2 regions of the Stenotrophomonas sp. 3(2025) genome follow, and region 2 is predicted to be linked to the other one. Evidence: predicted binding sites of a transcription regulator. Region 2 holds the regulator's gene; the other holds the start of a gene.
What was found. Region 2 encodes FliA, which starts transcription of late flagellar genes. Its sites were predicted from a motif close to TAAAGTTTNNCNNNCNNNGGCCGATAA; they were not measured.
Positions count from the first base shown of each region.

Region 1: ACUXVE_RS13130 (flagellin) is a predicted target of FliA. The motif match lies at 2,749-2,775, and genes of this name have one in related genera.

Region 1 is NZ_JBQOIF010000016.1:9,846-14,259, forward strand. It holds gene ACUXVE_RS13125 (flagellin) at 16-1,206, opposite strand; gene ACUXVE_RS13130 (flagellin) at 1,279-2,499, opposite strand; gene flgL (flagellar hook-associated protein FlgL) at 3,033-4,235, opposite strand; gene flgK (flagellar hook-associated protein FlgK) at 4,232-4,414, opposite strand, start outside.
Region 2 is NZ_JBQOIF010000030.1:29,925-34,338, reverse strand. It holds gene flhF (flagellar biosynthesis protein FlhF) at 1-647, shown strand, start outside; gene ACUXVE_RS18235 (MinD/ParA family ATP-binding protein) at 634-1,521, shown strand; gene ACUXVE_RS18230 (RNA polymerase sigma factor FliA) at 1,518-2,261, shown strand; gene cheY (chemotaxis response regulator CheY) at 2,281-2,673, shown strand; gene ACUXVE_RS18220 (protein phosphatase CheZ) at 2,673-3,278, shown strand; gene ACUXVE_RS18215 (chemotaxis protein CheA) at 3,281-4,414, shown strand, end outside.

The DNA.
Region 1 (4,414 bases), on a different contig from region 2:
CGATCAAGGAGCGGATCAGCGCAGCAGGCTGAGCACGCCCTGCGGCACCTGGTTGGCCTGGGCCAGCATGGCCGTACCGGCCTGCTGCAGGATCTGGGTGCGGGTCAGCTCAGCGGTTTCCTTGGCGAAGTCGGTGTCCTTGATGCGGCTGCGCGACGCTGACAGGTTTTCCGACGAGGTCTGCAGGTTGGCAACCACCGAGGTGAAGCGGTTCTGGATCGCACCGAGGTCGGCGCGGGTGCTGTTGATCGCACCCAGGGCCTTGTCGACCACTTCCATTGCCTGCTGTGCACCCTTGACGGTGCTGACGTCCAGATCGCTGGCGAACTTCGAGGCCGGTGCCGCCGCAGCGGTGGTGGCGGTGAAGGTCGGGGCGGTGGCGCCAGTCCAGGTACCCGGCGTTGCGGTGATGGCCTTGAACGAGCCGTCAGCGTTGGTGCTGTCCTTGACCGAGGTCAGGGTCACGCCGGTGGTGCCGTTCACTTCGGCGTAGACGCCGGTTTCGCCGATCTTGGCGTTGATCGCGGTCACCAGTGCTTCGCGCGAGGCCTTGCCGGTGGCAGCGGCGTCGGCGCCCTGCTTGACCGAGACGTCGGCGATGGCCACACCGTTGATCGACAGGCCGCTGGTGCTGAAATCAGCGTTGGTGCCCGGATCGGCCAGGGCCAGCGCGTTGGTGTCGAACTTGGCGCCACCCAGGGCATTGGCCTTGGCATCGATGGTCTTGTCGATGGCAATCGCCTGACCGGCGTTGGCGCCGACCTGGAACAGCTGGCTGGAGAACGAACCGTCCAGCAGCTTGGTGCCGTTGAAGTCCGACTGCTTGGCGACGCGGTCGATTTCCGAAACCAGCTGGGTCACTTCGGCCTGCAGCGCCTTGCGGTCGCTGGCCGAGTTGGTGGCGTTGGAGGCCTGCACCGACAGCTCGCGGACGCGCTGCAGGTTGTTGCCGATTTCGGTCAGCGAACCTTCGGCGACCTGGGCCAGCGAGATGCCGTCGTTGGCATTGCGGATGGCCACGTCGGTGCCGCGGATCTGGGTGCCGAAGCGCTCGGAGATCGCCAGGCCGGCCGCATCGTCCTTGGCACTGTTGATGCGCGAACCGGAGGACAGGCGCTGGATGGTGGTGGCCAGCGAGCTGCCGCTGGTGCTCAGGTTACGCTGAGCATTCAACGACATCGTGTTGGTGTTGATTACTTGTGCCATGAGGAGAGGTCCTTGAGCGGTTGCACGTGAGTTGGGTTAGACGCCCCCGACGTGCCCCGGGGGCGGCTCATGTCAGCGCTGCAACAGGCTGAGCACGTTCTGCGGTACCTGGTTGGCCTGGGCCAGCATGGCCGTACCGGCCTGCTGCAGGATCTGGGTGCGGGTCAGCTCTGCGGTTTCCTTGGCGAAGTCGGTATCGCGGATGCGGCTGCGCGATGCGGACAGGTTCTCCGAGGAGGTCTGCAGGTTGGCGACCACCGAGGTGAAGCGGTTCTGGATCGCGCCGAGGTCGGCGCGCACGCTGTTGACCGATTCGAGGGCCTTGTCGACGATGGACATCGCCTTCTGTGCGCCTTCGGCCGTGGTGACGTTCAGGTCCTTGACGAAGCTGGCGGTTGCACCGGTCAGCGTGCCGCCGTTGGTGCTGGTCTCGGTCAGGCCCAGGCCGGCAATGGTGGCGGCCGTGACGCCGGCCGGCGGGGTCGCCGCGCTGACACCCAGAGCGAAGGTCTGGCCGTCCTTGACCGAGGCCAGGCTGACCACGCCGGCGTTGACGGAGGCGACCACGCCGGTTTCGCCCAGCTTGTTGTTGATCGCGGCCGCGGTGGCCGAGGTGATCGATTCGCCTGCCTTCACGGTGAAGTCGCTGACGGTGACCGTGGTGGCGGCGCCGCCCGGAGGGGTCACCGAGATCTGCAGGCCAGAGTAGGTGGTATCGGCGGTGGCCTTGTCGGCTGCAGCCAGGCTGGTGCCGGTGTAGACGTTGGCAAAGCTGGCCGCGCCCAGCGAATCGGCCTTGGCGTTGACCACGCTGTTGATGGCGATGGCCTGGCCGGCGTTGGCGCCCACCTGGAACAGCTGGCTGGTGAACGAACCGTCCAGCAGCTTGGTGCCGTTGAAGTCGGCCTGCTTGGCGACGCGGTCGATTTCGCTGACCAGCTGGGTCACTTCAGCCTGCAGCGCCTTGCGGTCGCTGGCCGAGTTGGTGGCGTTGGAGGCCTGCACGCCCAGTTCGCGGATGCGCTGCAGGTTGTTGCCCACTTCGTTCAGCGAGCCCTCGGCCACCTGGGCCAGCGAGATGCCGTCGTTGGCGTTGCGGATGGCCACGTCCAGACCACGGATCTGGGTGGTGAAGCGCTCGCTGATGGCCAGGCCGGCGGCGTCGTCCTTCGCGCTGTTGATGCGCAGGCCGGACGAGAGGCGCTGGATGGTGGTGGCGAGCGAGCTGCCGCTGGTGCTCAGGTTGCGCTGAGCGTTGAGCGACATCGTATTGGTGTTGATTACCTGTGCCATGGGGTCGTCTCCTCTTATGTGGAACCCGTTGGTGAATGAAACGAAGCGCCGCCTGATTTTTTTGTTTGGCTGTGTGCTTCGCCGTTGCCAAATGAATAACGGCGCTTTGTCAACAACCTTTAGCCGGGAATTTCGTTGCAACCGAATTTCGTCGCTGAAAGCTGTTTTTCCGGGGTTTTCCGCCCTGGAAAAGCGTCAAGGCCACCCTTGGCAGGGGCGGTCGGGCAGGCCCAACCCACGCTGATGAAGGTATCGGCGGTGGCCGGCCGGGCTTGATGGACGATCCCGGAACATCCGCTGGGCATGGCCCGGCGCTACCAGCGCCAACCCTTCGGAACATCCGCCGTGCATGGCCCGGCGCTACCAGCGCCAACCCTTCGGAACATCCGCCGCGCACGGGCCGGCGCTACCAAGGCCAACCCTTCGGTAGCGCCGGGCCATGCCCGGCGAGCGCAGCGGTACATGACCGCAGAAACGAAAAAGGCCGCGATGCAGGGCATCGCGGCCTTGGGCTCCAGCGCTGGCGCGTGGAATCAGCGGATCTTGTTGAACAGCGACATCGACTGCATCTGCGAGAACAGCGTCTGTGCCGCCTGCAGCGCAGTGCTTTCCAGCTGGTACTGGCTCAACGCATCGGCGTAGTCCAGGTCGCGCATCTCCGACAGCGTGGTCTTCAGCGTCACGCCATTGGCCTCACGCATCTCCGCCGCGTTGTCCAGCGCCTTCAGCTGCGCGCCACCGGCAGCGCGCGAATCGATCATCCGTTCCGCCGCGCGGCCGACATCGCGCAATGCGCTCTGCAGCTCGTTCTGCTGCGCGGCCATCTTCGCCGGGGTGCCGGTATCGGCATCCAGTGCGGCGATCAGCTTGTCCATGGTGCCGAAGATGTCGCGGCTGCTGGCGGCCTGCACGTTGAAGCTGTCACCCGTTGCTGGCGCGCCAGCGATCTGCAGGCGAACGCCATTGATCTCCAGTTCGCTGCCCGCCTTGTAGGTGCCGGTGCCGGTTACGTTGCCGGCACCGTCGAGCACTTCGTACTGGTCGGCTGCGGTGAAGCGCACGCTGAACGATTGCCCGTTCCAGCTGTCGCTGCCATCACGGGTGATGTTGGTCAGCACGCCGTTGCCGGCGTTGCCTGCCGCTGCGCTGCCATCGACGAAGCCATCGCCGGTGGGGATGCGCAGGAAGATCTCGCTGCCGGGCAGGGCGTCGCGCACGTAGGTATCCGGGCCGACTTCCACCTGGCGCTGGGTCTGGTCGCCGCGATAGACAACCTTGCCGTCAATCTTGGCGAACGGCGGATCGCTGTCGTTGGTGCCGCCGAACACGTAGCGGCCGGTGCCGTCGCTGCTGTTGGCCAGCGACAGCAGGCCCTCGCGGATCTGGTTCAACTCGGTGATCAGGGTCTTCTTGTCAGGCGCACTCAAGGCGGGATTGCTGGCCTGGATGGTCAGATCGTTGACGCGCGCCATCAGGTCGTTGACCTGGGCCAGGGTGTTTTCCTGCACGCCCAGGCGGTTCTGCACGTTGTTGCCGTTGAGCTTCATGCGTTCCAGTGCGGCCAGGCTGCGGTCCAGGCCCACCGCGGCGCCTGCGGCGACCGGATCGTCCTTGGCGCTGACGATCTTGCTGCCGGTGGCGATCTGCTGTTCCAGGTGGCTGAGCTTGGCCTGCTTGGCCATCATCAGCGCTACCGACTGGCTGTACATCATTCCGGTGGAGATGCGGTTGCTCATCGGCGCACGGCTCCCAAGATGGTCTGGAACATGGAATCGGCGGTGGAGATCAGCTGCGAGGCGGCCTGGTAGGCCTGTTGCAGGCGCAGCATGTCGGCCGCCTCCTCATCGAGGTTGACGCCAGACACTTCGTCACGCGCTGCCTGTGCCTGGTCGGCGATCACCTGCTGCGCTCCCAG
Region 2 (4,414 bases):
ATCCGATGGAGGAAGGCGGCGTGATCGCCCTGGTCGGCCCGACCGGCGCCGGCAAGACCACCACCATCGCCAAGCTGGCCTCGCGCTTCGCCGAAGCCCATGCCGCCCGCGACGTCGCCCTGGTCACCACCGATACGATGCGCATCGGCGCCCGCGAACAGCTGTACGGCTACGGCCGCCAGCTCGGCATCGCCGTGCACGAGGCCAACAGCGGTACCGACCTGGACCAGCTGCTGGAACGCCTGAAGGACTACAAGCTGGTGCTGATCGACACCGCTGGCCTGGGCCCGCGCGACCGTGCGCTGGCCGCCCAGCTGCAGTGGCTGCGCGCCGCCCGCCAGGTCCGCACCCTGCTGGTACTGCCGGCCAACACCAGCTTCGGCGACATGGACGAGGTGGTCCGCCGCTTCGGCGCGGCCAACCTGCAGGGCCTGGTGCTGAGCAAGCTGGACGAGACCGGCCGCTTCGGCAACGCCCTGTCGGTGGCGGTGGACCACAAGCTGCCGATCACCTGGGTGACCGATGGCCAGGACGTCCCGGACGACCTGCACCGGGCCAGTGCAGCCAATCTTGTACTTCGCCTTGAAGATTTGCGCCGCGCGGCCGATATGCCCTGCAACCCGGAGTTGAACCATGCCGTCGCGTGAGTACGCCAAGCTGACCACCACCTTCCCGCTGACGGCGACCCGCAGCGAGCCGCTGGGCCCTGTGCGCACGATTGCCGTGACCGGCGGCAAGGGCGGCGTCGGCAAGACCAACGTATCGGCCAACCTGGCCGTGGCGCTTGCCGGAATGGGCAAACGCACCCTGTTGCTGGACGCCGACCTGGGCCTGGCCAACATCGACGTGATCCTGGGCCTGAGCCCCACCAACACCCTGGCCGACCTGGTCGCTGGCCGCTGCAGCCTGGATGACGTGATCATCGAAGGCCCGAACGGCGTGCTGGTGGTACCGGCTGCGTCCGGCCGCCGGCACATGGCCGAGCTGGCCCCGGCCGAGCATGTCGGCCTGGTCAACGTGTTCTCCGAACTGGAGCGCGAGCTGGACATCATGGTGGTGGACACCGCCGCCGGCATCACCGACGGCGTGCTGACCTTCTGCCAGGCCGCGCAGGACACCGTGGTGGTGGTCTGTGATGAACCGGCCTCGATCACCGACGCCTATGCGCTGATCAAGGTGCTGTCACGCGAACGTGGCGTGGACCGCATCCAAGTGGTGGCCAACATGGTGCGCGACCCCAACGAAGGCCGCGTGCTGTACGAGAAGCTGACCCGCGTCTGCGAGAAATTCCTCGCCGATGTCTCGCTGAACTACCTCGGCTGCGTGCCGCAGGACGACTGGCTGCGCCTGTCGGTGCAGCGCCAGCAGCCGGTGGTGAAGGCCTATCCGTCCAGCCCGTCGGCACTGGCGATCACCGAGATCGCCCGCCGCACCGCCCGCTGGCAGGCACCGACCGAGCCGCGCGGGGGCGTCGAGTTCTTCCTCGAACGCATCATCAAGCAGCGCGGGGTGGCCGCATGAAAGGCGCCGCCCAGTACAGAGAGGTCCAGCGCACGGCGGCCAACGAGGTCATCGCCCAGCACTCGGACCTGGTGCGGCGCATCGCCCACCATCTGGCCGCACGCCTGCCGGCCAGCGTTGAGGTGGACGACCTGATCCAGGCCGGCATGATGGGCCTGATCGAAGCCTCGCGCAGCTACGACGCCGACCAGGGCGCCTCGTTCGAGACCTACGCCTCGATCCGCATCCGTGGTTCGATGATCGATGAGATCCGACGTGGCGACTGGGTACCGCGTTCGGTGCACCGCCGTGCGCGTGACGCTGCGGCCACCATCCGCCGCCTGGAGCAGAGCACCGGCCGCGCCGCGAGTGCCACCGAAGTGGCCGCCGCGATGGAGATGCCGCTGCCCGAGTACCTGCGCCTGATGGAGGACGCCTCGCGCGGCCAGGTACTGAGCCTGGAGTCGCGCATTGAAGACCAGGGCGAGCTGGACACCGTCGCCCAGGGCGGCCCGACCCCGCAGCAGGTGTTGGAGCGCGGTGAATTCGGCCGCGAGCTGGGCAATGCCATCGGCCACCTGCCCGAGCGCGAACAGCTGGTGCTGTCGCTCTACTACGAGCAGGAACTGAACCTGAAGGAGATCGGCGCAGTGCTCGGCGTGAGCGAGTCGCGGGTCTGCCAGATCCACGGCCAGGCGGTCCTGCGCCTGCGTGGCCGACTGAAGATTTTCGAGGCGGCCGACGCCGGCCTCGAGAGCTGATCAACAAAGGAACTCTGCTTTGAACAAGAACATGCGCATCCTGATCGTCGACGATTTCTCGACCATGCGTCGTATCGTCAAGAACCTGCTGGGCGATCTGGGCTTCACCAATACCGCCGAAGCCGAGGACGGGCATGCCGCGCTGTCGCTGCTGCAGAGCCAGCCGTTCGACTTCGTGGTCACCGACTGGAACATGCCGGTGATGACCGGCATCGAACTGCTCAAGGCCATCCGTGCCGATGCCAAGCTGAAGACCCTGCCGGTGCTGATGGTGACTGCCGAAGCCAAGCGCGAGCAGATCATCGAAGCGGCGCAGAACGGCGTGAACGGTTACATCATCAAGCCGTTCACCGCACAGACGCTGGAAGAGAAGCTCGGCAAGATCTTCGAACGCCTGGCGGCCAGCGCTTGATGGATACCACGGTCGACAAGAGCGCCCTCGCCCTGCGCCTGCAGGAAGCACTGGATGCACTGGAATCCGGCGACGAGGCGGCGTGGCGCCAGCGCATCGACGGCCTGGTCGCGCTGCGCACCCAGCCGATGATGAGCGGCCTTTCGCGGCTCGCCCGCGAGCTGGGCCAGGCGCTGGGCGAACTGCCGACCGTGCCCGATGAAGCCGGCGAGCTGGACGATGCCTGCGCGCGCCTGGACCACGTGGTGGCGATGACCGAACAGGCCACCCACCGCACCCTGGACCTGGCCGAAGAGTGCCGCAGCCTGACCGAACAGCTGCGCGCCGACGGCCTGCAGCCGGGCCAGGACGTACAGCTCGACCGCATCCGCCACAACCTCACCGAGATCGCCCTGACCCAGAGCTACCAGGACCTGACCGGGCAGATCATCCGTCGCGTGGTGGGCATCGTCCGCCGCGTGCACGAAGGCTTCGGCGCGCTCGGCCTGCCGCCGGAACAGCATCGCACCGATCCGGAACTGGCTGGGCCGGCACTGAAGGGACTGGACCGCCATGCGGTCTCGCAGAACGACGCCGACGACCTGTTGTCGGATCTGGGGCTGTAACCATGGGCGCAGTAGCCGACGACATCACTGCCGATTTCATCATCGAGGCCCAGGAGATCCTGGATCGCCTCGGCGAACAGCTGGTGTCGCTGGAACAGGCACCGCAGGACAATGAACAGCTCAACGCGGTGTTCCGCGGCTACCACACGCTGAAGGGCGGCGCAGGTTTCCTCGGCATCACCGCAATGGTCGAGCTGTGCCACGCCGCCGAGGAAGCGCTGGGCGCCGCACGCGCCGGCCAGGCCGTCCTGCAGGCGCATCACTTCGATGCCGCCCAGCAGTCACTGGATTACCTGCAATCGATGCTTGACGCGGTGTCTTCGGGCACCGAGCCGGGCTTTGCCCCGCCCGAACTGGTCGCCCAGTTCGACGTGCATGGCGGCGGCGCTGCCGCGCCTGCGGCCGCGACGCCGGGTGCGGGCGGCGGCGACCTGATCACCGACGACGAATTCGAGGCCCTGCTCGACCAGCTGCATGGCGGCAAGGCGCCGACAACCGTGGCGGCGGCGAAGAAGGCCGACGACATGATCAGCGAGGACGAGTTCGAGGCATTGCTCGACCAGCTGCACGGCGGCGCCGCCCCGGGCAGCAACACCACCGCAGCGGCTGTTGCGGCACCGGCACCGCGACCGGCGCCCTCGCCGGCCCCGCCCGCTGCCAAGCCCGCACCCAACAAGCCTGTCGCCGAAGCCGAACACACCGTGCGCGTGGACACCAAGCGCCTGGACGCCATCGTCAACCTGATCGGCGAACTGGTGCTGTCACGAAACCGGTTGAAGACGCTGCGCACGCGCCTGCGCGACGAAGAACTGGACCGCGCCGTGTCCACGCTGGATATCGCCACCGCACGCCTGCAGTCGGCGGTGATGCGCACCCGCATGCAGCCGGTCGGCAAGGTGTTCTCGCGCTTCCCGAAGGTGGCGCGCGACGTTGCGCGTTCGCTGAAGAAGGAAGTGGACCTGGAACTGATCGGCGCCGAAACCGAGCTCGACCGCAACCTGGTCGAAGCGCTGGCCGACCCGCTGGTGCACCTGGTCCGCAACGCCATCGACCATGGCGTGGAAATGCCTGACCTGCGCGAAGCGCAGGGCAAGCCGCGGATGGGCCACGTGCGCCTGTCGGCACAGCAGGAAGGC